4 regions of the Halobacillus sp. K22 genome follow, and region 3 is predicted to be linked to each of the others. Evidence: riboswitches for the same ligand, from Rfam matches in the RefSeq annotation. Region 3 holds a riboswitch; each other region holds the start of a gene.
The links. Region 3 has a riboswitch for S-adenosylmethionine ahead of ACTWPM_RS12245 (methionine ABC transporter ATP-binding protein). Riboswitches for the same ligand answer to the same signal wherever they lie in the genome.
Positions count from the first base shown of each region.

Region 1 (8,133 bases), on a different contig from region 3:
TCACCAAGTTTTTTCCAAAAAGATCGTGGAATAGCTTTTTGTTTTTCCCACTCCTTAAAGTAAAGATAAGCTTCTTTATAGAGAAATTGGCGCAGCGACTTTCGCAAAATATCATGCTCTTCTTTTATGTAACCTGCTTTCATCATAACCTCCTGCTCATTTACTTCTTTGAGTAAATAATTTTCTAATAGATTGATTCTCGCTGCTTATGTTCAATTCCTCCATTATTGGGAAAACGGTTACAAAAAGACGTATAATTGAATAATGTGACATGTTTTTACACTATGGTCCCAGACCGTGAAAACGTTAGGTAGAGGAATCGCGCGCATTCGTCCGCAGCAAACTGTTTTGATACTCATCCACGGAGCATAAAAAAACAGCTTGCAGAAAACCTCTGGGTTTCTCTGCAAGCTGAATGATCTATCTGTATGAACTTGATTCCTTATGAATTTAATATTTTCTCAATTGCCTGAGCTACTCCATCTTCAGCATTTGTTCCTGTGACGAACTCCGCTTCTTGTTTAACTTCATCCTGTGCGTTCCCCATCGCGACACCAACACCTGATTCACGGATCATCGCTATGTCATTCATGCTGTCTCCGACTGCCATAACGTTTTCCATTTTCAGATCAAGCCATTCACAAACTTTCAGTAAAGCCGCAGCTTTCGTAACACCTGTGGGGTTCACTTCAATATTCGTTGGACTGGAATTTGTAATCTCAAGGTCCTGGTTGCCATTCAATTCCTGCAGAATAGCTTCTCTAATCTCATCATCTTCGATATCAAAGCCGAACTTGAGCCAGTTATACTCTTCAATTTCGCTATCAAATGGCTCCTGAGAGTTAAAAATCCCCTGAACCGTAGATGACCAGAAATATAATCCATGTTTTTCTTTAAGTTCCCACAAACGACTGACATGGTGAGGCTCAAGCAGTGTCTGGTCCACCAGTTCAAAGTCCTGATTATAAATCTCCCCGCCATTGATCGTTACAATATAAGATGACCTGCCGAGCTGCTCCGCTATATCACGGCAACGCGACAGCGACCTTCCTGTACTTAAAAGGACATGAATTCCCTGATCCTTTGCTTTTTGGACGGCTTTAATATTCGCGTCTGATACCGTCCCCTGCGGATTTACAAGGGTCCCATCTACGTCTAGTGCAATTAATTTAATATCTGTCATTGTATTCACGTCCTCTCTTCTACTTTCTCTATTCTAATACAAGGACAGACTTTCATACAACGAAATGACTAAACCGTGTCGGCTGGTTGTTTCAATTGATTAATTTTTACGCTCTTTTTTGCTTACCAGCCTATTTTTTCAAGTGGTACAAACGTAGGAATCAAGGAGTCATTGTAAACTTCACGAATGTGCTGCGCTACGTCTTCTTCCTGATAAAGATCCACAATCGTTTGATATACTTCTTTGTCCGTTTCATCTGCACGTGCTGCAATAATGTTGATATAAGGCTGTGCTGTATCATCTTCAATAAAGATGGCATCGTCTACAGGAACAAACCCGGCTTCGACGGCTACTCCGTTGTTAATGATAGAGGCAGCAACATCCGGAAGTACGCGAGGAGTCTGGGCAGCAACGATCGGTTCAAATTTTAAATTCTTAGGGTTTTCCTGAACCTTGTCCAGGTTCCCATTTCCATCAAAATCCTCAGACAGTCCAATCAGTCCTGCTTTTTCAAGAAGTAATAAAGCCCGACCCATATTGGTGGCCTCTTTTGGTATAGCAATGGTGCTTCCTTCTTGGATGTTTTCTACATCCTCATATTTTTCAGAGTATATTCCCATGGGAGCGATTAATGTGGTCCCAATTGGCGCCAGGTCCAGATCATGTTCTTTTATAAAGGAGTCAAAATAAGAGACTGTTTGAAACGCGTTTAAATCAATATCTCCATCAGCCAGTGCCATATTAGGACGTACATAATCCGAAAACTCGACTAACTCAATCTCAATATTCTCTTTGGCTGCTTTTTCTTTTATTTTTTCCCAGATCGGCACGCCAGACCCGTTCAGTCCAACTTTAACCACCTTTTTCTCTTCTGATCCTTCACTTGATTCTGCTCCGCTGCTTTCACTGGAACACCCCGCTAATACGGTTCCAATGGCAGCTACTAAACTTAATAAAATAAATAATTTTTTCATGATGAGACCTCCTATTGTCTGCGAATTTTTTTAGATACAAAATTTCCTACTGTTTGAGTGATCTGCACAATGACGACGAGAAGAAGTACGGTCGCAATCATGATATCCGTCTCAAAACGCTGATAACCATAAGAAATAGCCAAGTCACCAAGACCACCGCCGCCTACAAATCCGGCCATTGCCGAAGCACCTACAAGGCCAATCGTGGCAATGGTCAGGTTTAATACAATGGAACTCAACGCTTCCGGTAAATATACGCGCGCGATAATCTGCCAGGGTGACGCTCCCATCGCCTCCGCTGCTTCAATAACTCCTGACTTCACTTCAAGCAGACTGCTCTCTACCAGCCGCGCAATATAGGGCGCTGAAAATATGACAAGCGGCACAACTGCTGCGGCTGTACCAATAGATGAGCCTACAATAAATCTTGTAATTGGCAGGATAGCTACCAGTAAGATGATAAATGGAATCGACCTGAAGAAGTTAACTACTGAACTAAGCGCATTGAATATAGGTTTACTTTCAAGCAGTCCCCCGTCTCTTGTAACTACTAATGCAATGCCGAGAGGAAGACCGATTAATGTAGCTGCAAGCAGAGAGATCCCGACCATTAAGAGGGTCTGATTGGTAGCTTCCAGAATTCTCGGCCAAAAATCCATTAAGTTAACCTGCATGTGCTTCCACCTCCTGAACCGTTACGGAACGCTGAATTGAGTCGATCGCTCTCACAATTTCTTTATCTTCTCCCTGAAGTTCCACCACTAAATGTCCAAACGGAATGCCCTGAAGCTCTGTAATCTGTCCGAAAAGCACATTCACTTCCACCTCATAGGACTTCGATATTTGGGAAAGTACAGGCTGGCCCGCGCTTTCATCTACAAAGGTCACCCGGTAAATATGACGGCTTGCTCCCCGCTTTTCAATCCCCTCCAGGATGGATGCAGGAATTTCATTTTCCATCACCGTTCTTACAAAGTTTTTTGTAGTGGGATGTTCCGGCTGGGAAAACAAGTCAAATATGGATCCTTGTTCAATCACACGTCCGTGTTCCATGACTGCGATACGGTCGCACACTTCACGGACCACATTCATTTCGTGCGTAATCATAAGAATCGTGATGTTATATTCGTCTCGTACTCTGCGCAAAAGTTTAAGAATAGACTTGGTGGTTTCAGGATCAAGGGCAGATGTCGCTTCATCACATAGCAATATATCCGGTGAGGTGGCTAGAGCCCTTGCAATTCCCACCCTCTGCTTCTGTCCGCCGGATAGCTGGTCCGGGTACTGCCTGGCTTTATCTGACAAGCCTACGAACTCCAGAATTTCTTCTACACGTGCATCAATATCTTTTTTCGACACCCCTGATATCGCCAATGGAAATGCCACGTTATGACGTACCGTTTTAGACTCCAGCAAATTAAAGTGCTGAAAAATCATGCCAATTCGTTTCCGGACTTTTCGCAACTCAGGTTTAGATAGTTGGGTTAAATCTTTACCATCTACCAGGAGCCGGCCTTCCGAAGGATATTCCAGTAAATTAACTAAACGAACAAGCGTGCTTTTTCCTGCTCCGCTATAACCAATAACCTCGAAGATTTCTCCTTTATTCACTGTTAAATCAACTTGATCCACAGCTCGCAACTCATTTCCATTGTGTTCATAGATCTTTGAAACCCCTTCAAAATCAATCATGAACGGTCCCCCCTTTGTTTTTGGATTCTTCCAATTATCAGCTTTCTTATGTACTTCTGAGCGTTAAACATAAAAAGAGCCCCTCTTCTTAAAAGATAAGAAGAGGGGCTCTGGCCATACGTAATTTATGAGAACCGTCTCTTCTCATCTTTCACGTGCAAAAAGCACCTGCTGGAGTTGGCACAGTTTCTGATGACGCATCAGTCCCGCTGCCGAGGTTTCGTAGGGCCAGTCCCTCCACCTCTCTAGATAAGAAGATATTTATTCGTTTTTAAATTGGATGGTGATTATCTTATTATAGCTCATCAGCTTTGTCAATTTAATCTGCTAAACTTTTCGAAAAATTCCCCACTAAATCTCCTGCTAGTTATCATTAAATCTATTTATATACGATTATCTTCATACCTGAACGGGTATGCTGAAACCGAGAGCTTAAAAAGGAGGTTCAAACATGTTTCATTACACAGTAGAAACAGAAAAAGGAATCGAAGAGGCAGTAGAAAGTTTAGAAGCCAGCCTTAAAGAAGCCCAGTTCGGAGTATTATGGAATTTTGATATTAAAGACAAACTTAATGAAAAAGGATTAGAATTTGAGAAAGAATTTAAAGTATTGGAAGTATGTAACCCTAAGGAAGCTCAACGCATTCTTAATGAAAATACCCTTGCTGGTTATTTCTTACCGTGTAAAATGGTCGTTTACTCTGAAGGAGGCACGACGAAGATAGGTATGCCTAGACCAACTGCCCTCATTCAATTGGTAGAAGATGAACAAATCCAGAGACTCGCGGAAGACATTGAGAAACGATTAATCCACTGCATGGATCAAAGCGTATAACGTATAAGAGGAGGGATAATCATTGAATTATCCCTCCTCTTTATTTAGTGCTGTTAAATCTGGTTGTGATTTTCATAAGAAGCTTATTAAAGGATCGGACCGGATACTTGAAGAATCGAATTCGAGATATCTTGGGTCCGTTACGATATGAGCAGCGGGCTGGTGGGGAAATAACTCGTCTTGTTCCATCACCCAGACACTCGAGACATAAGCCGCTCATCAACGGATGGAAAAACCGCCATCCTTTTGATGGTCGGCTTATGCTGGTCGTGTCTTTCAGGGTGATTCCACATTTGAACACTTTCCTATGGGGGAACGGTGAGCTTCCTCGCTCGTTTTCACTCCATGTGGGATCTCACCTAGTTCCTTCTCCCATGGGAGTCTCGCCATTTCCCCACCAACCCTGCCGCGAGAGAATAACGGACCCTTCCAGAAGAGAGAATGCTCTCCTTCGAAATAGGTCCTAAATACTTCTATGACAAGCTTTTCCACAACGTTCTAGCATAATAATACACGCCTTATCCCATGCTTTTTTCTCACCAAGCAAACAGGGGGTTAAGTGGTTTCGAGTTTCTGATTCGGCTAGGTCCGTAGGGGGACGATGAAGACTCCTCGGTTAAAAGCGGAAGCACCTTGGGCAGCGGCGTATGGACTGGACTGAGCTGGCGGAGATAAAGAAAACACGAAGAGCGGAGCGATTCGATGTTGCCTTATCGTACAGAAGTGAGGGAAGTCTCACTAGACGCTAGGTGCTGGAGCTGGATAGCCTCTCCTTGTCGTTTATGCCTTGATGTAAGCTTAGGATTAATAAAAGTGTAAGAACGGGATGAACATGATCGGTAAGATCCCGGAAGGCGAAGCCTGAGGAAGCTTACCCCGGAAGAAGTTCGACTAAGAACGCCACGTCGTGTGGCAACGTCGAACGACCCTGCGTCGTGCAGGGCCGGAAAGCGAAATCGTCCCCCGCAGGACCTAATTCTCACTAGATATCTCGAAACTGAGTCTTACGCAAACGGGAGGTTATGTTATAAAATCGCTCTTAGTTTCCTATCGGTGGAAGGTTTGGGACCTTCTTTCCTTTGATCGAACAATGAAATTCCCCGTGATTCGTAATAGCACCATAAAATATGTCTTTGATAGAAGTGATACCACAAGCTCTCAATTGGTTCTCCATCCATTCCTCATCTTTATCCAAACGTTTCAAAATATCTTTTTGCAACTCACCGTCTAAAATAAGCGGGATATCATAACCCGCACCCCTATTTAAAAGCTGAAAATCCTCTCTCGTAATTTTTTCTTTTTCCGGTTTTAATTTTACAGAGATCATCCCGCTCGCTTCAATTAGGGCAAGCTCAACATCGTCAATATGGTAAACATCCTTTTCCCGAAGCATCTGAAGGATATTATCAATAGAATAGTTTATACTCTTAATATTCTTTTCGACTATTTGTCCATTGTAAACAACCACCGTCGGTTCAAGAGTCATAAGCTTTCCAAGTCTGCGGTTTCTTAGTTTACTCCAAACAATCACTTTCTGCAGCAAAGCAATTGCTATCATAGCTACTACCGTATGAATATGATTGATGTTCGGATCTGCAATGTCAGCTCCCACCACTGACCCGAGTACAAGAACCACTAAGAAATCAAATACGGGAAGTTCACCGATTGAACGTTTCCCCATAAATAACCCTATAGCAAGTAAGAATGGGAGAATGGTTATAATTCTCCCTAAAACCTTTAATATATCCCACAATAAATCCAATTGATTCACCACCTATACGTAGGTTTGCTTACGACATAACGTTTTATCCATTTTTCATTTTATTAACCTGTTGACATTATACCTTATGGGGTATATTATAAGTCATGTACTGTTAACACACAGCAAACGAAATCTTCATAAAGGGAGGGGAATCGTAATGGAGTACAACGAAGCCATGAAAAATAGAGTAAAACGTCTAGAAGGACAGTTAAGAGGCGTCCTAAGAATGATGGAAGAAAATAAAGATTGCAAAGACGTCATCACTCAGCTGTCTGCTTCTAGAAGTGCACTTGAGCGTACCATCGGTTTAGTCGTCAGCTCCAACCTTGTGGAGTGCATTCAGGAATCAAGTGATAGCCAAAACACAGAAGATTCCATTAACGAGGCTGTTCAGCTTCTAGTTAAAAGCCGATAATTTTTTACCAATTCAAATACCCATACACGTATATGTATAAAATAAATTAGGAGGATTAAGATGTCTGAGACAAAATCAACGAATATCATCTTGTTCAGCGGAGATTATGACAAAGCGATGGCCGCTTACATTATTGCTAATGGGGCAGCCGCTTATGATCACAATGTGACCATTTTCCACACATTCTGGGGGTTAAACGCTCTGCGTAAAGATGAACAAGTATCTGTTAAGAAGAATTTCATGGAGAAAATGTTTGGAAAAATGATGCCTAGAGGTGCCGATAAAATGGGCATATCTAAAATGAACTATGCTGGCTTCGGCCCGAAAATGATTAAAGATGTAATGAAAAAACACAATGCTATGCCGTTGCCTGACTTGATTGAAATGGCGCAGGAACAAGATGTTAACCTTGTCGCTTGTACGATGACCATGGATCTTTTAGGGCTTCAAAAAGAAGAACTGCTTGATGAAATTGAATATGCGGGCGTTGCTGCTTATATTGGCGATGCTGAAGACGGTAACGTAAACCTGTTCATTTAATAGGAGGTCAACTTTTATGAAAACAATAACTGCGCAAGAACTGGAAGCGAAATTGAACAAAAATGAATCACTGAATCTAATTGACGTTCGTGAGGATGAAGAAGTAGCCGCCGGAAAGATTCCTGGTGCTGCACATATTCCTCTCGGCTCATTAGAAGCTCGTACAGACGAATTGGATCAATCCAAGAGCTATGTAATGATTTGCCGGTCCGGGGGCCGCAGCGGGCGTGCTGCACAGTTCCTTGAGCAAAATGGCTTCGATGTCACTAATATGGACGGCGGTATGCTGGATTGGAACGGACCTACTGAATAATTTTCTAAATGATATACCCTTTGGGGTTATAGGAGGATGAAATGATGGATATTAAAGCAGATCACTTGTTAGATGCTAAAGGACTTGCGTGTCCGATGCCTATTGTAAAAACGAAAAAAATGATAAAAGACTTAAATTCTGGAGAGGTAGTAGAAGTTCAGGCTACAGATAAAGGTTCCAAGGCCGATCTTCAAGCCTGGGCCAAGAGTGCCGGTCATCAATACCTGGGGACCATTGAAGAAGACTCCGTCTTAAAACACTTTATTCGTAAAGCCAGTGACGAATCAGGTGAGAAGTTACACCCGGCCACAGTTGACAACGAGGCATTGGCACAGAACCTGCAAGATGATAATGCCCTCATTTTGGATGTGCGTGAATCAGCAGAATATGCATTCGAGCATATTCCACAGGCCGTATCT
Region 1 is NZ_JBQQCN010000017.1:35,394-43,526, reverse strand. Features, by position in the region: gene ACTWPM_RS13055 (acyl-CoA dehydrogenase family protein) at 1-143, opposite strand, end outside; gene ACTWPM_RS13050 (Cof-type HAD-IIB family hydrolase) at 443-1,183, opposite strand; gene ACTWPM_RS13045 (MetQ/NlpA family ABC transporter substrate-binding protein) at 1,306-2,157, opposite strand; gene ACTWPM_RS13040 (methionine ABC transporter permease) at 2,169-2,831, opposite strand; gene ACTWPM_RS13035 (methionine ABC transporter ATP-binding protein) at 2,821-3,849, opposite strand; SAM riboswitch class I at 3,991-4,105, opposite strand; gene ACTWPM_RS13030 (DUF302 domain-containing protein) at 4,301-4,684, shown strand; gene ACTWPM_RS13025 (DUF421 domain-containing protein) at 5,724-6,446, opposite strand; gene ACTWPM_RS13020 (metal-sensitive transcriptional regulator) at 6,604-6,861, shown strand; gene ACTWPM_RS13015 (DsrE/DsrF/DrsH-like family protein) at 6,922-7,401, shown strand; gene ACTWPM_RS13010 (rhodanese-like domain-containing protein) at 7,418-7,714, shown strand; gene ACTWPM_RS13005 (sulfurtransferase TusA family protein) at 7,756-8,133, shown strand, end outside.
Region 1: linked by a shared signal. The riboswitch ahead of ACTWPM_RS13035 (methionine ABC transporter ATP-binding protein) and the one ahead of ACTWPM_RS12245 (methionine ABC transporter ATP-binding protein) in region 3 are both predicted to bind S-adenosylmethionine.

Region 2 (8,133 bases), on a different contig from region 3:
AAGGAATTGTAGTTTATATCAATGGCGTATCTGATTTCCCGAATAAGATCGTTCTGAATGAGAAGGCTGTAGATGAACTGTTGCGTCCTGAATATGCTAAAGCATTGGAACTCCCAGGTAAAATTAATAAGGAAAAGCCAACTTATAAAGAAGAAGACTCAACGTTTACTGCTGAAGATTATCGTTCGAAACATGGAAGTTCAGGGATGAAGGAAGTAGCTCTTACATTCGATGATGGTCCCCATCCTGAGGTGACAACCAATATTCTTGAAGCCTTAAACGAGTACGAAGCGAAAGCTACTTTTTTTATGATAGGAAAAAGGATCAGCTACTATCCAGAGGTTGCCAGGCAAGTAGCTGAAGCAGGTCATGAAATTGGTAATCATACATGGGATCATCCTCGCTTATCCCGGTTACCGCAAAAAGAAGTGACTCAGCAAATTGATGCAACTCAGCAGATTATAAAGCAGGTGACTGGACAAAAGCCCGACGTCATCCGTCTGCCTTTTGGTGACCGGCCTCCTGTTACGTATAAAAAAGAGATCAGTGCTGTTCCTTGGACTGTAGAAGTAAAGGATTGGCAAAAACTAGAGAATTCTCAAGTTGCAGAGAATGTTTTATCTCAAGTAGAAGATGGTTCTATTATTTTACTCCATGACCTTCAACCGTCCATGGCTGAAGCTGTAGAATTAATTGTGAAGTCATTAAAGCAAGAAGGCTATACATTTGTAACAGTTAGTGAATTAAATGCTGAATAACCAAAACAAAGCAGCCTGCGATGATCATATCGTCAGGCTGCTTTGTTTTGGTTTGGGTGTGGAGATTATGAGATTAGTTGATTTTATCTCCAATCCAGGAAGCCCAGTCATTGAACTCTACTAAAAACCCGTCATGCCCGTAGTCGGTATCGGAGTGAAAGTGTTCAGCTCCTGGGACATGATCGCTAAAACGTTTAATAAAGTCATACGGATAAAGGAGGTCATGTTCAAAGCTCAATGTGTATACGTCCGCTTTGTAATGCTGAGAAGCTTGCTTCCAGCCTCCTCGGTCCCTGCCGATATCGTGGTGGTTCATAGCTTCGAGTAGATATAGGTAACTGTTAGCATCAAAGCGAGTTTTAATTTTATCCCCCTGATAGTCAAGATAAGACTGGATATCATAGGATGCATCTTCTTTTTGATTCCGGTCAAACCGTTTTTGGAAAAGGGTTTGGCTCCGGTAAGTGATCATCCCCGCCATTCTCGCAATTTCAAATCCTTTGAGGTGTTGGTTCGAAGGGTATTTTCCATGATTAAATGAGGGGTCATCCTTAATGGCACGTGCTCCGATATGATTAAAGGCAATTCCATAGTCACTTAAATAAGGTGTCGCAGCAAGTATAAAAAGCTGCTTCATAAAAGTCGGATAGAGCAATCCCCACTCATAGGCCTGCATGCCTCCGAGAGATCCACCTGCCACAGCATGGAGGTGGTTGATCCCAAGTTCATGTAAAGCCTTCCGTTGTGCGTGGACTATATCACGGACGGTGACCGGCGGGAAGCTTAATCGGTAGGGTTCACCAGTTTCCGGGTTTAAACTGGCTGGTCCCGTAGACCCGTGGCAGCCACCTAATACATTAAATGTTATGACCTGAAATTGAGAGGTGTCAATGGGAAGCCCTCTGCCAATCAATCCGGCCCACCAGCCGGGCTGCTCCTCGGAACCAACCGCATACTGATTTCCTGTTAACGCATGGCATATTAAAATGGCTGGAGCACCAGCTGGTCCAAATCGTTCATAGGCAAGTTCTACATCGGGCAATTGATCTCCAGATTCAAATGTAAAAGAGCCGATAGAAATGGTTTTATTTGGAAACTGGTAGCTGGTGGGATTTTTTACAGACATGTTCATGCCTCCTTTCCAGTTTAGACAGATAGTGGCGTTTCCGTATAAGACTGCCCGGAACGTAACGCTATAATTGATTCATAAAGACTGAGGCCAGTGACAAGATTATCCTGAACTTCTGGTACAGAGTCTCTTGACCATAACAAGCCAGGTTTAATCGCTTGTGCCGAGTTGATAGAATCTTGATCGAGTTCTTTTGCATAAAGCACATCAACTGCTGGCAGGGAAGAAGCTTGAAGGTCTGAAATGCTTGAGATTTCTACAACTTGAAAGCCTAAACGTGAAAGCTTCTTAGCCTCGTTAGAGAGTTCATCGTTTGAAACAGCTCCCACGATAGCGATAACTTTTTGACGCAGTTCATTATTCGAACGGTCCAATGATGACGATAGTGTTTCTTCTATAACGGTTTTAGAGTTTTTGTATGGTTTTGAGAAACCAGTAGCTTCTTTAAGACCCGCATCCAGCTCTGCAATTAAATCCTCTATTGATTCAAGCCCAACAGACAGACGGACTAGTTCTTCCGTCACCCCGGATTTTTCAAGATTCTCATCACTTAGCTGCTGGTGAGTAGTCGAAGCAGGATGAATAATTAGTGATTTCGCATCCCCGACATTGGCGACGTGAGACCAGAGGTTCGCTTGATCAATCAGTTTTTTTCCAGCTTCGCGCCCTCCCTTAATTCCGAAGACGACGATGGATCCATATCCATAGCTGAAGTATTTCTTAGTAAGCGGGTGAGTAGGGTGATCAGAGAGTCCAGGGAAATTCACCCATTCCACACCTTCATGAGACTGTAGGTATTTAGCAACTTCAAGAGCTTGATCAGAATGTTTAGTAATTCTCAAATGAAGGGTTTCAAGACCTTGGAGAAGCAAAAATGCATTGTGAGGGCTCAAGCAGGCACCCGTGTCACGAAGCAGCTGGACTCTCAGCTTAACAGCGTAGCCGGCGGGACCTACATCAAGACCAAAGCGTACGCCGTGATAACTTTCATCAGGTTCCGTGAATCCTGGGAATTTTTCATGATCCCAGTTGAAGCGTCCACTGTCTACCACGAGCCCGCCAATTGTCGTTCCATGGCCGCCTATCCACTTTGTAGCTGAGTGAATGACAATATCAGCGCCCCAGCTGATCGGTTTGCAAATGTAAGGAGTAGCAAACGTGTTATCGATGATAAGAGGAATGTGATGTTCATGAGCTACGTCAGCCACAGCTTCAATATCCAGAACATTTAAGCTTGGGTTACCGATCGTTTCGGCAAAAATGGCTTTTGTCTTAGGGGTAACAGCTTTCTTGAAATCCTCTGGGCTGGTTCCTTCAATAAAATGAACAGTAATCCCGTACTTAGGCAGAGTGTGAACGAACAAGTTATAGGTTCCTCCATACAAATGGGAAGAGGCTACAATTTCATCTCCAGCGCTGGCAATGTTGAGGATAGCCATAGTAATGGCAGACATGCCTGAAGCGGTAGCTACTGCAGCAGCGCCATCTTCAAGTAAAGCAATGCGTTGCTCTAGTACATCGACGGTTGGGTTCATGATACGGGTGTAAATGTTGCCAGGCTCCGCTAATGAAAATAAGTTTTGAGCATGGTCAGTGTCATTAAAGACGTAAGAAGTGGTCTGGTAAATTGGTACAGCACGTGATCCAGTAGCTGGGTCTGGTTGCTGGCCTCCGTGAAGTAATAAAGTTTCAGGTCCAAATTTGTGAAAAGGTAATGTCATCAATAATCCTCCCTAAATTTATATTTCATCATTATTCAAAAAAATTTAAAAGCCCCCTTCTTAAGTAAGAAGAGGGCGTAGCAATCAGTTCCTCCACTTATCTTCCAGATCCATAGATCTGTAGGAATTAGCACCTTTTCAAGTATCTACTTGAAGGTTGCCGGGCGTCACAGGGCCTAGTCCCTCTGCCACTCTCGATAAGAGTTTTTATAATATTCAGCTATTCATTAACTTGTATGGAATTATAAAGTGTTTTATGCTTAATTGTCAAACTATTTGTGCAAAATTCGAATACGTTTGAAATGCCAGTGGGGTGGGAATGGTTTAGCAAGTATAGTAAAAGGAGTGAATAGACATGAAGGAATACACAGTTGCACCAAATAAAGACGTAACAGGCTGGTTGATCAAAATAGAGGATGTTGCCCCTACGGATTTGTATGATGAGCGTGATACAGCAGTAGCAAAAGCTGAAGAAATGGCTCAAGAAAACAAACCAAGCAAGCTCTATATTCTAGATCAGAACCACGAAGTGGAAGATGAAAGAAGTTATTAATAAAGAAGACTCCCTAAATGGGGGTCTTTTTTTTGAGTGTCTCCTTTATTTTTGTGTTACATATTAAAGATAAGCTCCCGTTACTGGAAGACTCAGTTTCGAGACTTTTGTTAGAATTAGGTTCTGCGGGGGACGATTTCGCTTTCCGAGGGCATGTGCTGAGCCTCCTCAGTCTTCGACTTCCGGGGTCTCACCGCTCATGTTTATCCCACTGGAGTCTACATCGTCCCCCTCCGGCCCTTGCGATATATGGAGCTCGAAATCTTGTTTGAGAGGCTCGGTTTATGATGGAGATAAAACTTCTAACAATGAGCGTGTAAAGTCATAATTCCCGCTATAGAAGCATTTGAGGCGGGTCAAGCACCTTCTAACGACTATAGAAGGGTCCGTTCGCTTTTCAAGCATAGGCTGGCGAAGGGAACGACGAGACTCCCGCGGGAGAAGGAGCTAGGCGAGACCCCACAAGGAGTGGTAACGACTGAGGAGGCTTGCCAGTTCCCCCGCAGGAAAGCGAGTTGTTCCCGTAGTCAGCCACTCTCTTTATTAGCAACGGACCTGGAATATCTCGAAATCGAGTCTTCAAGTATCCGGCCCTATAGCTCAAAAACTTTTTATTATAAATCATCAACTTGATCTATTAGATCCGTGCAGTGGATATGTTAATTGGAGGAGTCATTCTGGTGTTTCGTGTTACTGGGGTGACTTGTTATTTTCAAAGAATTTTGAAATAATTATGATTATATAATTCCCGTTGCGAAAACCGTCTATCTATGTAGAAAGTTCAGTCAGGTGAAGAATTAACGATCTTGCTGGAAAGGAAAGAGATTTATTTCCTGCCAGGGTATTATACGTACATAAATTCATATAAATAGTAGGCGGCTAGAAGGGAGTCACATCTATGGTGCTGGAGATGGAAAACGTATCTTTGAGACGAGGAGACAGATGGATTCTAAAGGATATTAATTGGCATATTGAAGAAGGAGAGCACTGGGTACTGCTGGGACTGAACGGCTCTGGAAAAACGTTCATCCTTAACTTACTGAATGCATACACCTTTGCAACAAAGGGAGAGGTTAACGTATTAGGTATGCAGTTTGGGAAGACTTATCTTGCAGAACGCCTCCGTAAACAGATTGGGTTCGTTTCTTCAGCTATTCAGCAGAAGATCCACCAGGGCGATAATGCTTTTGAAGTGGTGCTGAGCGGAGCATTTGCTTCTATCGGACTTTATGAAACCCCTACAGACTCCATGAGGCAAATGGCAATCTCATTACTTGAAGACCTTGGGTGTATTGACTATGCCAACCGAAATTATGAAACTCTTTCAACCGGGGAAAAACAGCGTGTTTTAATTGCTAGAGCACTCATGGCGGGACCTTCCCTCCTGATTCTTGATGAGCCTACAAGTGGCCTAGATTTTATAGCAAGGGAGAAATTACTCGAATCTATTGAAGAGATCACAAAGAAACCTAATGCTCCCACAATGATTTACGTAACGCATCATGTTGAAGAAATTCTTCCTGTTTTTCACAAGACTTTACTGCTTAAAGAGGGAGAGGTTTTCAATGCTGGCGAAACAACTAAGATGATTACCAGCCAGCAGCTCTCCAGATTTTTTGATCTGGACGTGGATGTGAGCTGGCATAACGAGCGTCCTTTTCTATCTAAAGTGCAGAAGGGATAAGTTCATTACTTCTCTTCGTTTTAAGGATAGTTAACGTAGCTGTTTTATTCCTATCCTGTTTGCCCCTCTTTTTTTGTGTGTTAACCATAATAAAAGGTAAATGCATGACTTTATCTAAGTTTTATTACTGAATAGCAGTTGAAAATATCGGTAAGCTCTTATATTATAATGATTATATACAGTTTCAGAGCTTTGATTTCCGTAGAGGAGTGATCAAATGTTAAAGGAATCGGACTTTCCAACAGATGAGCTAAAAGAACAATGGATAAAGGTACGGAACAAGAAACTGGAAGAAATGGCTCAATATATCCAGCGCTATTTTCACCTAACTAAGGTCAGGGAGAACAAAAGCAGTTATGAAGTGCAAGGCTACTTCTTTCAGCCTGGCTTTGGCGAAGTAAGAATGGCGTTTGAATTCAGCTACGAAAATGTTGCTAAGTTTACGGATTTATTTGATGAACCAATTGAAGAAAAAAATTAAACGAATGAAGACGAAAACCCCGCTCTATTTTTTCTTAGATTGGGGTTTTTTTCTTTGCAATGCTCGTTCTACAATCAAGCGTTTTCAATTACTTTATTTTCAATATAATGTTAGGATAGAACCATTCAATGAGGAAGAGGTGGGAGTTTGAAAAAGCTGAAGCTTGGTAACAGCGAATTAGAAGTTGGGGAAATTTCTTTAGGCTGTATGAGGATTAATAAATTAGAAAAGAAAGATGCTCGGTATGTAATTGAAAATGCCATGGACACCGGCGTGGATTTGTTTGACCACGCAGATATTTACGGATCAGGTGAATCCGAATCTGTGTTTGCAGAGGCTATCGATATGAACGATGATGTTCGTGAAAAAATGAAACTGCAGACCAAATGCGGCATTCGCGATGGATATTTTGATTTCTCCAAAGATCACATTCTTGAATCTGTGGAAGGCAGCCTGAAACGTCTGAAAACAGATTATATTGACAGTTTATTGCTTCACCGGCCAGATGCTTTGTTTGAACCTGAAGAAGTGGCTGAAGCCTTCACGGAATTAAAAGAAAGCGGGAAGGTACGCTATTTTGGTGTGAGTAATCAAAATCCAATGCAGATTGAACTATTGAAAAAGTATTTGAAGGAAGATTTGATTGTGAATCAGATGCAGTTAAGTATAGTACATACCCCCATGATTGATGCTGGTTTCAATGTAAATATGCAAAACGATCCAGCTATTATGCGTGATGGCGGCGTCATAGAGTACTGCCGTTTAAATGATATATCCATCCAGGCCTGGTCCCCGTTTCAACACGGCATGATAGAAGGTCCATTCGTTGGGAATAAGGAATTTCCACAAGTCAATGCCAAGCTGAAAGATCTGGCTGAAAAGTATGGGGTGACAGATTCAGCTATCGCTATTGCTTGGATCCTGCGCCATCCAGCTAATATTCAGCCTGTAGTTGGCACGATGAATACAGAGCGTATGAGAGATATAGCTAAGGCTTCTGATATTGAATTAACCAGACAAGAATGGTATGAACTATATACTGCCGCAGGCAATGAGCTGCCTTAATATAATGGGCACAGATAAAGGAAATAAGCGCTGTCTTGTTTCCTCTTTTTTTCATCTCACTCTCTACCTTGTTCAAAAAATACGTTTTACTCAAAAGCTGAAACTAGAGTTTGCAGAGGTAAATCCGTTACGATATAATAAATAACTTTTTAAAGGTGAGTTGAAAAATGAACGATCGATTTGATGTCATCATAGTAGGTGCCAGAGTAGCGGGTTCAAGCCTGGCCATCGAACTATCCAAGCTTGGAAAAAGCGTCTTACTTCTTGATAAAAATTCCTTTCCCAGTGATACACTTTCTACCCACCATATGTCACATATAGAGTATCTAAAAAAGTTGGGGGTGCTGGGTAAGGTGGAAGCGAATGGTCTAAGGCAGATTAACCGAATGCGTACATACATTGGGCAGAGTTTTGTGGAAGGACCTAGGTCTTCCTATACGATCATTCCTAAACGCGATCATTTAGATCACGTTCTTCTAGAAGAAGCGGAAAAATATAAGGATGTTTACTTTCAACCAGCCACCAACGTCAGTAATCTTTTATGGGAAGGTGATAAGGTAGTCGGAGTTTCTGTGGACCATAAACAAGGGGGATCTTCTTCCTATTATGGAGACTTAGTGGTGGGAGCGGATGGTAAATATTCCAATATTGCAAAGTGGACAGGGGCAGAGAAGTATCATAATCAAGGAGCATTGCGACCCGTTCTTTACGGTTATTATAATGGAGTCAAGCCGCTTGTCGA
Region 2 is NZ_JBQQCN010000011.1:17,137-25,269, reverse strand. Features, by position in the region: gene ACTWPM_RS09800 (polysaccharide deacetylase family protein) at 1-758, shown strand, start outside; gene metX (homoserine O-acetyltransferase MetX) at 832-1,884, opposite strand; gene ACTWPM_RS09790 (O-acetylhomoserine aminocarboxypropyltransferase/cysteine synthase family protein) at 1,905-3,608, opposite strand; SAM riboswitch class I at 3,703-3,812, opposite strand; gene ACTWPM_RS09785 (DUF2188 domain-containing protein) at 3,964-4,161, shown strand; gene ACTWPM_RS09780 (ABC transporter ATP-binding protein) at 5,060-5,845, shown strand; gene ACTWPM_RS09775 (hypothetical protein) at 6,063-6,326, shown strand; gene ACTWPM_RS09770 (aldo/keto reductase) at 6,474-7,391, shown strand; gene ACTWPM_RS09765 (NAD(P)/FAD-dependent oxidoreductase) at 7,559-8,133, shown strand, end outside.
Region 2: linked by a shared signal. The riboswitch ahead of ACTWPM_RS09790 (O-acetylhomoserine aminocarboxypropyltransferase/cysteine synthase family protein) and the one ahead of ACTWPM_RS12245 (methionine ABC transporter ATP-binding protein) in region 3 are both predicted to bind S-adenosylmethionine.

Region 3 (8,133 bases):
ACAACGATACCGCTATTGCCGGCGGTGCAGAGTCTATGAGCTTAATTCCTATGGGAGGACATGTGATCAAACCGAATATTGAATTGGTCAAGAATGCTCCTGAATATTATATGTCTATGGGGCATACGGCAGAGGAAGTAGCAAGGCGTTTCGAGATATCAAGAGACGACCAGGACGCCTTCGCTGTCCAAAGTCATGAGCGTGCAGCCAAAGCGATTCAAGAAGGCAAGTTTAACGATGAAATCGTACCGGTAGAAGTAGAAGATCGTGTACTGGGCGAAGACAATAAGGTAATCGATAGTAAAAAGATGGTTTCCATGGATGAAGGGGTGCGTCCTGGCACTACAAAAGAAGTCCTTGCTAAGCTGAAGCCTGCCTTCTCGGTAAAAGGTTCGGTCACCGCAGGGAATTCTTCGCAAATGAGTGATGGAGCAGCTTCCGTTCTAGTTATGGATCGTGAAAAAGCAGAAGCAGATGGCTTAAAGCCTCTAGTAAAGTTCCGTTCCTTTGCTGTAGCAGGAGTGGAACCTGAAATCATGGGGGTAGGACCAATTGAAGCTGTACCGAAAGCACTGAAAATGGCAGGGCTGAGTATTCAGGATATTGGCTTATTCGAATTGAATGAAGCGTTTGCCTCACAATCCCTCCGCGTTATACGTGAACTTGGACTTGATGTGAACAAAGTGAATGTTAATGGGGGAGCGATTGCTCTAGGCCATCCACTGGGATGTACGGGTACTAAGCTTACATTAGGATTAATTCATGAGATGAAAAGGCGTAACGAGCAATTCGGTGTCGTAACGATGTGTATTGGCGGCGGTATGGGTGCAGCCGGAGTTTTTGAGTTACTATAAGAGGAGGAAAAACAAATGAGTGAATTAAAAGAAATGATTAAGGGCGGCGGATTCATGGTGGAGGATTTATCGGCTGAGGATGTTATTACCCCCGAAGATTTCACAGACGAACATTTGATGATTGCTAAAACCGCTGAGGATTTTGTGTTAGGCGAGGTCGTTCCTAAAATTGATAATCTGGAGAACCATGAATTTGAGCACTCTGTTAAATTGCTGAAGCAAGCGGGCGATCTTGGATTGCTGGGAGCGGATGTACCGGAGGAGTATGGTGGACTCCAGCTAGACAAAATCAGTTCCTCTTTAATTACAGAAAAATTTTCCCGGGGAGGAGGTTTTTCTGTTACTCATGGAGCACATGTAGGGATTGGATCATTACCTATTGTATTTTTCGGCAATGAAGACCAAAAGCAAAAATACCTCCCTGTGCTGGCCACAGGTGAAAAAATTGCAGCCTATGCTTTGACAGAACCGGGTTCAGGATCAGATGCCCTGGGGGCAAAAACGACTGCGAAACTTAATGAAGCAGGTACTCACTATGTCTTGAACGGCGAAAAACAATGGATTACCAACTCTGCATTTGCTGACGTGTTTGTCGTTTACGCTAAAATAGATGGAGATAAATTCACGGCCTTTATCGTAGAAAGAGAGTATCCAGGTGTTTCTACAGGACCTGAAGAGAAAAAAATGGGAATTAAAAGTTCCTCTACACGTACGCTCGTTCTTGAAGACGCCGAAGTTCCTGTTGAAAACGTTCTTGGAGAGATTGGACGCGGGCATGTTATTGCTTTTAACATTTTAAACGTGGGTCGATACAAATTGGCTATCGGAGGAGTCGGAGGAGCGAAGCGAGCTGTAGAACTTTCTGTTAAGTATGCGAAAGAGCGCAAACAGTTTAAGACTCCGATCGCGAGTTTCCCACTTATTCAAGAGAAAATTGCTTCAGTGGCTTCAAATACCTATGCCAATGAGAGCGCAGTATATCGAACTGTAGGCTTGTTTGAGCAAAGCATGGGTAAGCTGTCTGAAGAAGAACTTAAAGATGGTGCAGCTGTGGCTAAAGTCATTGCTGAGTACGCAATCGAATGTTCACTAAACAAGGTGTTTGGAACAGAGTTACTGGATTTCGCTGTCGATGAAGCTGTGCAAATCCACGGTGGATATGGATTTATGGCTGAATATGAAGTCGAAAGATTGTATAGGGATTCCCGGATTAATCGTATATTTGAAGGAACAAACGAAATTAACCGGATGATCGTCCCGGGAACGCTTCTTAAAAAAGCGATGAAGGGCGAACTGCCATTGCTTCAAAAAGCGCAGGCTCTTCAGGAAGAGATTATGACGCTTATGCCAGAAGAACCAGGCATCGAACCTCTGGAGCAAGAGAAATATTTATTAAAGAACGCTAAGAAAATTGCTTTACTTGCAGCCGGTTTAGCTGCTCAAAAATATGGTGAGAAAATTGAAAATGAGCAAGAGGTTCTTGTTAATATTGCCGATATTACTGGTGAAATATATAACATGGAGTCAGCTATTCTACGAACGGATAAAGCATTACAGAAAACCGGTGAAAGCAAAAACGAATTGAAGCTGCTTTACACGCAAGTTTACACTCAAGAAGCATTTAACCGAATTGAAGCCCACGCGAAGGAGACATTGATCGCTGCTGAATCAGGAGACTCCCTGCGAATGATGCTTGGTGCACTGCGTAAGCTTACTCGACATACTCCAATTAATGTGATTGCGAAGAAACGCGAAATAGCTGCCGCATTAATTCAAGCAGAGAAGTTTGTAGTCTAATTCATTTATTATATCCCTGCTTTGGACGTTCAAAGCAGGGATTTTTGTTTTTTCGAAGTAGAACTCGCCATTAAATTAGGTTAACCGATGAAATAAATATCTTCATTATGGTAAAATATAAAATATCAAAGGTAAGGAGTGACAGTTATGTCGGTAACCTTTTATTGGTACCCCAAATGTGGGACTTGCAAAAAAGCTAAACAATGGCTGGATGAGCAAGGTATAAATTATACCTCTGTACATATCGTGGAAGATCCCCCGAATGCTGACGAGTTGGAAAAACTAATCCAGCAAAGTGCTCAACCTGCTCGTAAGTTTTTTAATACGAGTGGTAAAAAGTATCGAGAATTGAATATGAAAGAAAAACTGAAGGATGCTACCCAGGAAGAAATGGTTGAGTGGCTGGCTTCAGATGGGATGTTAATTAAAAGGCCGATCGTCACTGATGGGAACAAAGTCACTGTGGGTTTCAAACCTGAAACTTTTCAAGAAGTCTGGGTACAGTGAGCAAAACATTGGAAATAAAAGCAGCTAGCTTTTATGTTTGTAATTGTTATAAAGTATATTTTATTTAATGGAGGGATTTCAATGAGTGTACCAAAAGATCTGCGTTACTCTGAAGAACACGAATGGGTTAAAGAAGAAGGCGGGAAAGTCCGTATCGGAATTACAGAGTTCGCTCAATCTGAACTGGGCGACATTGTGTTTGTAGAGCTTCCTGAAGTAGGGGATGAGCTTGAAGCAGATGAGCCATTTGGAAGCGTAGAATCTGTAAAAACTGTATCCGAATTATACGCTCCCTTAAGCGGTAAAGTTGTTGAAGTCAATGAAGAACTTGAAGACAGCCCGGAATTCGTAAATGAATCCCCGTATGATAAAGCGTGGATGGTTATTGTCGAACCAAGTGCTTCTTCTGAAATGGATGAACTAATGACATCCGATCAATATGAAGAAATGATTAATGAAGACTAAAGTCAAGCATTTACCATGAGCAATTGTACAGGCAGGGCTACATATATTCCTTGTCTGACATGATGGTGTATCATATTAATCATGTTCAGACCATGCCCCTTTGGCATGGTCTGTTTCTATATAGTGGGTGATAGAAAATGGATGGAGAAAGAATTGTAATCGTTGAGGGAATAACAGATAAGCGAAAAATCAAGAAAATTCTTGATGAAGATATAGAGATCATTTGTACACATGGAACCCTTGGTATTGAACGGATGGAGGAACTAATCTATGATTACAATCTTGATGGGCGCAGGGTGTATATTCTTGTAGATGAAGACGATTCTGGCTACAAATTAAGAAAACAGCTGACAGCAGAGCTCCCTCATGCCGTACACATCTATATTGATAAAGCATTTCGTGAAGTGGCAGCCACGCCAGAACCAGAATTAGCCAGAGCCTTATTAAACAGGCATTTCCACGTAAAGCCCATCTATCTCATTTAGGAGGATCATTGTGCAGGAAATAGATAACAAGTCAGCAGGTCACGAGTTAGAAGAACAAAAAACTGGATTGACATTCATCCATACTCCTTTTTGTGGGACCTGCCACTTGGCCAGAAAAATGCTTACGGCTATAGAGGCCACTTATAATAAAGAATTATTCAGGGAATGCAATGCTTCTCTGCATCCTGACTTAATGAAAACTTATCAAATAAAAAGTGTACCTTGTCTATTAATTACACATCACGGGGAAATAATAGAGAAAGTTTATGCCTTTCATTCTGTTCCTTTTATGTACGATAAACTTTCTGAATATGTAAAAAAATAAATGAATTACCCGGGAAATGACGAACGATTTTTCGTTATTTTAAAAGGGTTGACTCCTCCTTATCAAGAATTTATTTAACAAACAAAGGAGGAGTTAACAATGGTGGAATTCATACAAGATTGGGTTAAACAAGTGAATCAGAGAACAGATCTTTTGCCCAGTTGGCGGGAAAGAAGACTTAACGTAATTCTCCAGGTTGGCAATCATAGAATTTACATGTATATAGACCAGTCAGGGGTGCATCTCAAAACAGATCAACAGGAAAACGGACTAAATCTCATTCACCTGCAATCTTCCAGTACCATTATGAAAACTTTGTTTATGGGTGAACAAAAATTAACTTCTCTTCCCCAGGCGACGATTAAAGTTCAAGGGGCATACCGGAATATTTTGTTTATCGAATCACTCCTGTTATTGGCTAAATGAGTTCGCCCAGAGATTCTACAATGGATAAGAAATCTGCTTGATCACCGAATTGTGAATGGATAAAACCATCCTTGTTGATAATCACAGTAGTAGGTACACCTTCACTGTTGAACAAGTCATAGATCGTTCGACCATGGTCTTTAAGAGCAGGCTGAGATAAAAACTTTTCTGCATATTCCTCTGCCTCAGCTTCGCTCCGTTCACGGCCAGATACATTTATAGTAACCATCTTGACTTTCTGATGGTCCATTGTTTTATATAACTGCTCTTTCTTAGGTAAATCCTTCCCGCTGTCGGGGCACCATGAGGTCCAAAATGTAAGAACAATTACTTTTCCCAGATCCTCTGTAGTATTATAAGAGCCTTCCTTATTTAAATAAGGAAGTTCGAAACTTGGCGCATTCCTCAACGTGACCACTCCTTAATTGTTGACTTAATTTATAGCCCCATGCTAACATAATCATTAATTTAATAGCGACATCTTCACTTATCCAGAGAGGCGGAGGGACTGGCCCATTGATGCCCGGCAACCGGTTTATGCAGATGAACACGGTGCTAATTCCTGCAAAGTATTTTACTTTGGTAGATGAGAAGAGTGTTCTAAATGAACTCTTCTAATTTAAGGAAGAGTTTTTATTTTGTCGAATTTATAGGAATATTATCAAGTTGACACGAAATTCTAACAATGCTAGAATCCTCTTTATGGTACGTACACGTATTAAAGTGATAAAAAATTAAAATCTCTTATCCAGAGAGGCGGAGGGACTGGCCCGTTGATGCCCGGCAACCGGCAAGCTAAGACTTGGTAAGGTGCCAATTCCTGCAAGGTAATCCTTGTGAAGATGAGAGAACAGATAAAGATTGTTACGCTAACCTTTCTGTTCTCAAGCAGAGAGGTTTTTTTATTGGAGGGAAGACGACATGATTTCAATTAAAGGCTTATCTAAAGTCTTTCGAACGAAACATCAGGAGGTCCGTGCCGTCGACGACCTAAGTTTACAGATAAAAAAGGGAGAAATATACGGGGTTATCGGTTACAGCGGTGCTGGAAAAAGTACTTTCATAAGGTTGTTAAACCGCCTGGAAGATCCAACGGACGGCAAGGTCACCATTGATGAGCAAGATTTGACTTCTTTAAACAAAGGGAAACTGCGAGAGGCCCGGCAGGAGATTGGGATGATTTTTCAGCATTTTAATCTTTTGTGGTCTCGAACTGTTCACGATAATATCGCTTTTCCACTTGAAATAGCTGGTGTACCTAAAAGCGAAAGAACCAAACGTGTTAATGAATTAATAGACCTGGTAGGCCTTAGTGGACGAGGCAATTCTTATCCATCTCAGTTAAGCGGCGGTCAGAAACAAAGAGTAGGAATAGCTCGTGCGCTAGCGAATAAACCTAAAGTTCTTCTTTGTGATGAAGCTACTTCTGCTCTTGACCCAGAAACGACAGATTCCATTCTTGATCTATTAGTAGATATTAATGAGAAGCTTGGACTGACAATTGTACTCATTACCCACGAAATGCATGTAATCCGAAAGATCTGCCATCAGGTAGCAGTTATGGAACAAGGTAAAATTGTGGAACAGGGAGACGTACTTGATGTTTTCCTTTATCCAAAAGAACAGGTTACTAAGAAATTTGTCGATCAGGTAATGGGAGACCCTGAGCGGGAACATTCACTTCAACTTATAAAAGATACGTATAAGACTGGAGAGATTCTTCGTCTGCACTTCGTAGGTGAGAGCACCAATCAGGCTTTAATCAGTGAAGTTTCCAGGAAGTTTGTGTTAGATGTAAACATATTGCACGGAAAGATCACTCAAACCCAAAAGGGTGCGTATGGAACGATGTTTGTGCAATTCCTGGGTGATAAAGAAGAAATTACGCGTGCGATTGAATATATTCAATCCACCTCTGTGGAAGTGGAGGTGAGCCCGGATGATTAATCAATTTTTCCCAAACGTCACTATGGATGATTTAATAACAGCTACCAACGAAACGCTCTACATGACGCTTATCTCTGTAGCTGGAACGTTTGTTTTAGGTTTACTGTTAGGTTTACTTCTTTACTTGTCAGGTCCTGGGGGTCTGTGGCAGAACAAGATATTAAACTGGATTACTGCTTCAGTTGTTAACATATTCAGAGCTATACCTTTTATCATTTTAATTCTGTTATTATTCCCATTTACTGATTTTCTCATAGGCACTATTCGGGGCCCTAAAGCGGCACTGCCCGCGCTAATTATAGGTGGGGCACCGTTCTATGCACGACTTGTAGAGATTGCATTGAAAGAAGTAGATAAAGGTGTCATCGAAGCTGCTAAATCGATGGGGTCTAAATCTTCTACTTTGATTTTTAAGGTGCTGCTTCCAGAGTCAATGCCAGCCCTGGTTTCAGGGATTACCGTTACAGCTATTGCTTTAATCGGATATACTGCAGTGGCGGGGGCAATCGGTGCCGGTGGATTAGGTGACTTTGCCTATTTCTACGGCTTTCAGCGAAGCGACTTTGATGTTGTCTTTATTTGCACGATTCTCATTGTGATTATTGTTTTCATTTTCCAATTTATCGGGGACTTCGTTTCGAGAAAATTGGATAAAAGATAAAAATCCTAAATAAAATTAAAGGGAGAGAGTACTCATGAAAAAAATTACATTCGGTATTTTTACTTTATTATTTATTATCCTTTTATCAGCATGTGGTTCATCTGATGAAGGAAACTCAGGTTCGGAAGATAGCAGCAGCGGTGACGGCAGTTCTGAAGAAGGAACTACTGAAATAGCTGTTGGTGCTACAAGTGTCCCACACGCAGAAGTACTTCAAGAAGCTAAACCATTGCTTGAAGAGCAAGGAATTACACTGACCATTGAAGAATATCAAGATTATGTACTTCCTAACCAGGACTTAGCAGAGGGAAGAATTGATGCAAACTATTTCCAGCATATTCCTTATTTAGAAACACAAATGCAAGAAAATGATTATGACTTTGTAAATCTTGGCGGGATTCACATTGAACCTATGGGTATCTACTCTCAAAACATCTCAAGCGTTGATGAAGTTCCAGAAGGTACTACCCTGGTGATGAGCCGTTCAGTAGCTGACCATGGAAGAATTCTTTCGCTTCTTGAACGTGAAGGTCTGGTAAAATTAGATGAAAGCGTAGATAAAGTGGATGCTACTGTAGACGATATTGTTGAAAACCCAAAAAATCTTCAATTTGACTCCGGAGTAGATGCAGCGACATTACCGGAGATCTACAAACGAGAAGAAGA
Region 3 is NZ_JBQQCN010000015.1:90,895-99,027, reverse strand. Features, by position in the region: gene ACTWPM_RS12285 (acetyl-CoA C-acetyltransferase) at 1-854, shown strand, start outside; gene ACTWPM_RS12280 (acyl-CoA dehydrogenase family protein) at 870-2,651, shown strand; gene ACTWPM_RS12275 (arsenate reductase family protein) at 2,799-3,158, shown strand; gene gcvH (glycine cleavage system protein GcvH) at 3,240-3,623, shown strand; gene ACTWPM_RS12265 (toprim domain-containing protein) at 3,761-4,108, shown strand; gene ACTWPM_RS12260 (thioredoxin family protein) at 4,119-4,433, shown strand; gene ACTWPM_RS12255 (hypothetical protein) at 4,533-4,859, shown strand; gene ACTWPM_RS12250 (TlpA family protein disulfide reductase) at 4,852-5,277, opposite strand; SAM riboswitch class I at 5,344-5,452, shown strand; SAM riboswitch class I at 5,601-5,708, shown strand; gene ACTWPM_RS12245 (methionine ABC transporter ATP-binding protein) at 5,781-6,806, shown strand; gene ACTWPM_RS12240 (methionine ABC transporter permease) at 6,799-7,467, shown strand; gene ACTWPM_RS12235 (MetQ/NlpA family ABC transporter substrate-binding protein) at 7,502-8,133, shown strand, end outside.

Region 4 (8,133 bases), on a different contig from region 3:
GGACACGCTGACTTTCTGTCTGGTTCGGGCAGCTGCCTGTAAAGCTTGTTCAATGTCTTCAATTAAATCACCAGGGTGCTCAAGACCAACAGAAAGCCTGAGCAGACCATCGGTAATGCCTCGTTTCGCTCGTTCTTTTTCCGGCATTGCCGCATGGGACATGGTGGCCGGATAGGATAGAATCGATTCCACAGCACCCAGGCTCACAGCAAAGACAGGGAGGCGGATCTGCTCCACAAACGCTTTGGCCGCTTCTTTATCCGGCAGCCGGAAAGAAAGTAAGGCCCCTGCTCCGGTAGATTGTCTCCGGTGGATCGGATGACCGGCGTGGTGGGAAAGACCTGGATAGTAAACCTCTTCCACAAGTGAGTGATCTTGCAGGTGAGAGACGATCTTCAATGCCGAATCCGACGATTGCTTCAACCGGGCCCCGAGTGTCTTGATCCCCTGGATCAGCTGGTAGGAATCCTGAGCGCCAAGAATGGAACCGAAGGAGTTTTGAATAAAAGCGAGTCTCTCTCCAAGTTCTTCATTTTTAGTAACGGCGAGCCCTGCAATGATATCGCTGTGCCCGGATAAAAACTTGGTGGCACTATGCAGGACAATATCGGCGCCTAGCTCAAGCGGGTTCTGATAGAGCGGTGTCATGAATGTGTTATCCACGAAGGTTAAACAGCCATGGGCTTTAGCAAGCTTTGCCACTCCTTCAATATCTGTAATATTTAAGCAAGGGTTTGAAGGGGTCTCTACATAAATGACTTTTGTATTGGACTGGATTGCTCGGCTCGTTTCGTTAAGGTCAGTCATATTAACGAAAGTGTGATCGATATTGTATTTACCGAGCATTTCGGTAATTAACCGGAATGTGCCGCCATAGACATCTTTGGAAACAAGTACATGGTCCCCGGCGGAAAGCAGCATAAAGGCAGAGGAGATAGCTGCCATTCCTGAGGAAAAGGCGAGGCCGCGCGCGCCGCCTTCCAAGTTAGCGATCGTATCTTCAAGCACCTGTCTCGTTGGATTGCCGGACCGGCTGTAATCATAGGGGCCCATCGTATCGAAGCTTTCCTGATGGAAAGTGGACGATAAGTAAATCGGGACGTTCACAGCACCTGTAGCCGGTTCTTGATGACTTCGATTATTCGCAGAACCATGGATGAAACGAGTTTCCAACTGATCGTTTTCTGGCCTCATTGTATTTCCTCCTTTTGAATAGCAGAGAGAGCCTGCTTCAAATCTTCAATCAGATCTTCTTCATGTTCTGTACCTACGGAGAAGCGAAGCAGCCGGTCGCAGATTCCGCGTTCTTCCCGTTCTTCTTTTGGAATATCCGCATGGGTCTGCGTTGCCGGGTACGTAATGAAGCTTTCCACTCCTCCGAGACTTTCGGCAAAAGAGATGACCGACAAATTCTCAAGAAATTCAGAGATACTGGAAGGATCCTCAACTCGGAAAGAGATCATTCCTCCTTTTCCAGGATAAAAGACTTCTCTAATGCCCGGATCGTTTCTTAGAAACTCAACAATGGCCTTCGCATTCGCCTGCTGTTTATCGAAACGAAGCGGCAGGGTCTTTAATCCACGTATTAAGAGCCAACAGTCAAAAGGGGAGAGGACAGCACCTGATGAATTTTGGAAGAAAGCGAGCTTCTCACAAATCTCTTCTCCTTTGGCGACGACCACACCGGCTAATACATCGTTGTGCCCGCCAATATATTTGGTAGCGCTGTGGATCACAATGTCCGCTCCTAAATCCAGCGGCTGCTGAAGATAAGGCGTTAAGAATGTGTTATCGACAATGAGCAGGAGGTTGTGTTTCTTAGCAATCTTTGAAACTTCTTCTATATCCACTTCCTGCAACAGCGGATTAGTCGGCGTTTCAAGAAAGATAGCTTTTGTTTTCTCAGTAATGACACTCTCGACATCCGTGAAATCGGAGTAGGTCGAATGAATTTGATAAGCATCTGCATAGTGTTCGAGTAACCGGTATGTCCCGCCGTAGATATCTTCCGCGACGATCAATTCTTCGTTTGCACGGAACAGGGAGAGGATCAACTGAATAGCTGCCATTCCTGAACTGCAGGCGAAGGCTTGATCGCCGTTTTCAAGCTGGGCCATGCCTTCTTCGAGAAGATGGCGTGTCGGGTTTTTCGTGCGGGTATAATCATATCCGGTGGATACCCCGAGTGATTTATGCTGATAAGCGGTCGATAAATAGATGGGCGGATTCACAGCCCCTGTTTCTTCATCACTGTTATTTCCTAGCTGGGCTAGTATCGTTTCAATCCTGTTCCGTGCCATGGTGATCATCTCCTTCGTAAAAAAATGGATATAAAAAAGGACCTCCTTGAAGAAGAAGGTCCTTTATGTATAAAGAGTCTCCTTATCTTCAAGGTATAACTACTACCTTCTGGATTTAGCACCGTGCCAATGGCTGGTTGCTGAGGTATCAAAGGGCCAGTCCCTACACCTCTCTGGATAAGTTTTATTATTATGTAATTTTTGGAAAAGCAACTGTTGAACACTTTACATGAAAGGTATGCTTAAATCAAGAATGATATTAAAAATTACTAAAAATTTCTTTCAAAAATTAGGCGGTTATCATTTCGCTTGCGATTTACAATACAGGAAAACAATTCAAGAATCAAGAGAGTTTTCAGAAAAAAATAATTTTTCTAAAACTGATACTTTGTTTGAAAAAGATCATTTAACCCCCCAGTCCACCTAAAGACAGGGGGGAAATGATTTTATGCATATTGCTGAAGCTGCTTAAACATTTGTTCGCCTTCTTTGTTCAGGACGTTCCCTTTTCCATGACACTTCGCGCATTTCTTCATGTAACTGGTTTCTTCGACGGCCATCTTCCAGGCAAGTGTCTCATTCGCATAGTTAACACGCTGGTAATGATCAACAATTAAATTGGCTTTACCATCATCATATTCCTTATACTTTCCAGTTCCATGACAAAGAGGGCATACGTTATATAAAGTACTCACCGATTGAGTTTGCATTACGCTCACTTCCTTATAGTTTATTATTATAAATTATGATTGATTTTACGTAATATTCAGTCTATTTGCAAGGTAATTTTCTGTGTTTTCCAAATATAAAAAAGAAAAAAAGTCATGAAAGTGGATAGAACAAGGGTCAGGGCATTTGTTAAGATATTGTGAACGCGCGTAGGAAGAGAGAGGATATAGTTTTATATAAGTGTAAAATAGTCATTAAGAAACCCCCGATTGACGGGGGGCTGTAATTTCTATTTAGCAGATAATTCGGCTTCTGTAACCCACTTATGATTGGTCACTTCTTGTCCGCTGTCCGTGTCTGTATAGTCCACCATATAAACCGTTGTTTCTTCGGCAGATTCCACTTGGGCTTTAGCTCCACTCATTCCGTCACTATGGTCTGCATTCACGGTTACTTCTGAACCTGGATCTAACTTTTTCTTGGAGGGATCTTTTACTTCTTCATGAATGATCCATTTATGATTCTCCACTTTGTCACCAGTGGTAGAGGATGTATAAGATACGCTGTAAGCGGTGGTTTGATAGGCTCCTGTTATCGTTGCTTCTGCTCCATTCATTCCAGGCATATGCTCAGCGTTAATCTCAGCCTTACTCCCTGGAGGATAGGCTGGGTTTTCCGCTTTGTGCAAACCTTCAGGCAGTTCACCCGAACCGGAATGGTCCATGCCTGCATGTTCATCGTGAGTGGATTCTGAAGAAGCACTTTCCGTGCTTTTTGGCGAATCATTGGTCTGCTCAGCATTGCTGCAAGCACCTAACAATAGAACTGAGGCAAAGATGAGACTCCCTAAAGCGAATGTTGTACGTTTCATATTTTTCTCCCTTCAAGAAAAAAACTTTTAATAGATACAGATAAAATATACCCTGGGTACGTATGTATAGTCAATCGCTTTATTCTATATTTTTACAAATGAATGTGCTAGATATTGCAGTTGTTTTTACCCAGAGAGGGCTGGTACTAAAGAGGTTGTTAAAGACTCGCTTTCCGTGTCAGCACACCTAATTGCAGGTAGGGGGCGGCGCAATAAGGTAGGTTCATGACGCAATAGAGTGGGGCTACGGGTACGCACCCGCTATAAGAAAAAGCCACCGGGATCTGTAATCCCGATGGCTAATATGCGTAGATCTATTTATTTACCAATGAACATTTGTGTCCAGTAGTTTCCGTCTTCTACATAACCGACCCCGATGTGTGTGAAGTTCGGATTCATGATGTTTTTACGGTGACCTTCACTATTCATCCAGCCCTGGACTACTTGCTCAGGAGAAGTATGGCCCATAGCGATATTTTCACCAGCCGTACGGTAGTCGATGCCATATTCTTTTAACATATCAAACGGAGATCCGTAGGTTGGGCTTGTATGGGAAAAGTAGTCATTTTTCTGCATATCAAGAGACTTGTCTCCCGCGACAGCACTTAACTCTGTATCAAGTTCGAGAGGTTCTAGTCCCTGCTTCGCACGTTCCTGGTTGGTCAGTTCGACGACTTGCTGTTCAAAATCTGAGACTTCAGATTGGTCGGCTTGATCTGTGGTATTTTCTTGAGGAACGGCCTGTTCGGACGGCTGCTCCTGCTGTTCAGGCTGAGCTTCAGGTGCTTGCTGAGCAGGTTCTGCTGGTTCTTCCTTCACAGGTTCTTCCTGAACTGGGGCTTCTGGCTGTTCAGGTGTCTCTTCAGGCTGAGCCTGAGTTTGGAATTGCTCCAGAAGAGACTGAATATCTACTTGTTGGATATTTTGACTCTTTAAAGCTTCTTCATTTTGTTGAACCCAGTTCACCACATATTCTATATGAACATTTCCTTGCTGGAATTTATGAGACTCGGTGTCTCCTGAAGATGCGAGAGAAGTAGCTGGAGAAGCTAGTAGTGATAGTGCAAGAGCTCCTGATAGAATCAATGATTTGCCTTTCATACTCGAATTCCTCCTTGAAAGTTATGTTTTTGGAACAATTACATCCTATCATCTGGTTTTTGTAATAATATTGGATTTTTTTAGCAAGAAAGAGGCGAGCTTAACTATGAACATCTCTTAGGGAAAATTATCGCTTCGGTGAAAGCAGATAGATCTTTAATTTTGGGGAAATTTAAGTACTACTATGAAAATAGTAAAATAAATGTCTTTCTGGAATTTTTATCATTTAGTAGTATAAATTAGCTGCGTCAGATGGTTGACAGGGGTTTTAATACCTTGGTTTTTTTACAAATATGTCTGAGATGTTACATCCATCCTATTAGAAATTTTAAGAATGACTGCCTAAACAAAAGGGAAGGGAACAGGAGAAAGGATGAGGCTAATGAAATTAGAAGGAAAAATAGCACTAGTTACAGGTGGATCAAGAGGACTTGGAAAAGTCATCAGTAAACAGCTTGCTGCTGAAGGAGCGCGGGTGGTGGTGAACTATGGGAGAAACCCGGACCCGGCTAATGAAACCGTGGAAGAGATCAGAAAGAAAGACGGAGTAGCCATCGCTGTGCAGGCAGATGTAACCGATGAGGATTCCGTGGATGAACTTCTCCGTGCGGTTCAGGAATCATATGGAGAGAATGTGGATATTGTCGTTAATAATGCTTCGGGATCTCAGCCGGAGTACTCCCTTGAGGAAAATACATGGGAAACGTACATGGATCAGCTGCAGTTTTTTGTTAAAGCGCCATTAATTCTGACAAAAGCGGTGCTGCCAGGTATGAAAGAGAAGCAATTCGGCCGTATTATTAATATTGGAAGCGAAGTGGTCCAGCTGGGAAATGCCAATTTCTCAAACTATGTAACAGCTAAATCAGCCATGATTGGCATGACCCGTTCCTGGGCAAATGAACTTGGACCTCACGGTATTAATGTGAATCTTGTTAATCCAGGTTTTATTCCTGTAGAGAGACATGGAGAGGTAGATCCTTCTACCCTGGAGGATTACAGCAGCCAGCTGCCTCTTCGGCGTATGGGTAAACCTGAAGACATAGCTAACTCAGTTGTATTCTTGTCATCTGATGATTCGCAGTTTATTACCGGACAATCGATCTCCGTTAATGGAGGAAACACATTCGGGATTTAATGAAGTAGAGCTCACTTCTCGGTAACCTTTCAGAATTCGTGGAAGCCTGACTGAAAAAATAGGTTCTGTAAAACCTCAATATTGACTTTGCAGATAAGCTCCCGTTTGTGGAAGACTCAGTTTCGAGATATCTAGTGAGAGAGTTAGGTCCTGCGGGGAACGACTCGCTTTCCGAGGGCATGTGCTGAGCCTCCTCAAGCTAAAGATTTCCGGGGTCCCACCGATCATGTTTATCCCACAGGAGTCTCCCCGTTCCCCTCCGGACCTGGCCAAATCAGAAACTCGAAACGGCTTCATCCTTCACCCGATTGAGAAGAAATAATCCCATGGGCGTATATACTTTTCCAGTCTGGAAATGTGCGGGATAGCCTGTTATATAAGCATTCAGGCGGGATGAGGAGAAAAGGATACTCTCTTTTCAGAGGGTCCGTTATTCTTCCGTGGCTGGATTGGTGGGGGAATGGCGAGACTCCCATGGGAGAAGGGACTAGGTGAGATCCCGCAGGGAGTGAAACGAGCGAGGAAGCTCACCGTTCCCCCATAGGAAAGCGAGTCATTTCCCCACCTATCCTATACCTTTTAAGTAACGGACCACGATGTATCTCGAATTCGAGTTTTCCACTAACCGGCCCTTTAGCGTAATAAGCCTTTTATGAAAATCTATAAAAATGTTTACTATCATAAAAAAGCTCGGAGCGATTTAAACTCCGAGCTTTTTTATGGTGCAACATCTAAAATGCCCCTGAGCCTCCGCCGCTGCCACCAACGCCTGCTCCACCTCCGCCGACGCTTGTGCTGGAGGCAATTGCAGCTGAAACCGTGTGGTCCGCTTCGCTGAAATTCGCTTGGATTGAAGCAGCAAGGATAATAAAGAGCATCATATCAATGTCTGGAGAGGAAACACGAGAAGAATAACTGCGGCAATTATGATTGAAAGGAATTTTTTCACAATCCTCCACCTTCTTTTCTCTTAATACTACGGAATCCAATTGAGATAAGTTTCATAAAAATTTACATAAAGACCATTTGATTTTAGTAAGGATTAGTAATATACTACATTACAACACTAATGCACCGATTCAGAGAGGAAGGGGAGCATGTGATCCTTAATACGGATGGGACAAAGCCGATTTACCTGCAGATAGCTGAGTGGATTGAAAATGAAATCTTAAACGGCAGTCTGCAGGAGGACGAGAAAGTATATTCTCAATATAAACTCGCAGATAGGTATAACATTAACCCGGCAACAGCCGCTAAAGGGTTGACGAAGCTCGCAGATGAAGGAATTTTGTACGACAGACGCGGGATTGGAAAATTCGTTTCTTCTGAGGCAGCGAAGATCATTCAGACCAAGCGGAAAAACCATACACTGAAGAGTATGGTTGACGACCTTGTTCAAGAAGCTGAACGGCTCGATATCTCAGAAACAGAACTGATTACAATGATTAAGGAAGCGAAGAGGAGAAGCAAAGGGGGAGAAGAATGAACATCGTTGAATGCAGGGAGTTAACGAAAGCTTACCGGGGATTTAGAGCTCTTGACCAGCTCACCTTTACTATTGAAGAAAATAAGCTAGTGGGCCTTGTTGGAAGAAATGGGGCCGGGAAGACCACCCTTATGAAAATATTGAGCGGACTGCTTAAGGAAACATCTGGAGAAGTGAAGGTGTTTTCTCACCGCCCGTTTAACAGCTTGCTTGTGTCGGCCAATTCTATATTCATCGATGACCAAATTAACTTTCCGACCACCCTTTCTCTGGCAGAAATCCTGGAAGAAGCTGGACGGTTTTATAAACATTGGAATGAGGATCTGGCCTGGCATTTGTTTGATTACTTCGGGTTTCATACAAAGGAGTATCATAAAAATCTTTCCAAAGGGAAGGAAAGTACCTTTAATATGATCGTCGGACTCGCGGCTCGCTGTCCGCTCACTATTTTTGATGAACCGACCACAGGAATGGATGCGGCTGTGCGCAAGGATTTTTACCGGATACTACTTAAAGACTATCTCGCTTACCCACGCACGATCCTTCTATCCACCCATCATTTAGAAGA
Region 4 is NZ_JBQQCN010000025.1:25,990-34,122, reverse strand. Features, by position in the region: gene metC (cystathionine beta-lyase) at 1-1,194, opposite strand, end outside; gene ACTWPM_RS16205 (methionine biosynthesis PLP-dependent protein) at 1,191-2,300, opposite strand; SAM riboswitch class I at 2,380-2,484, opposite strand; gene ACTWPM_RS16200 (hypothetical protein) at 2,747-3,010, opposite strand; gene ACTWPM_RS16195 (YdhK family protein) at 3,259-3,840, opposite strand; gene ACTWPM_RS16190 (CAP domain-containing protein) at 4,159-4,941, opposite strand; gene ACTWPM_RS16185 (SDR family NAD(P)-dependent oxidoreductase) at 5,324-6,079, shown strand; gene ACTWPM_RS16180 (hypothetical protein) at 6,811-7,038, opposite strand; gene ACTWPM_RS16175 (GntR family transcriptional regulator) at 7,179-7,565, shown strand; gene ACTWPM_RS16170 (ABC transporter ATP-binding protein) at 7,562-8,133, shown strand, end outside.
Region 4: linked by a shared signal. The riboswitch ahead of ACTWPM_RS16205 (methionine biosynthesis PLP-dependent protein) and the one ahead of ACTWPM_RS12245 (methionine ABC transporter ATP-binding protein) in region 3 are both predicted to bind S-adenosylmethionine.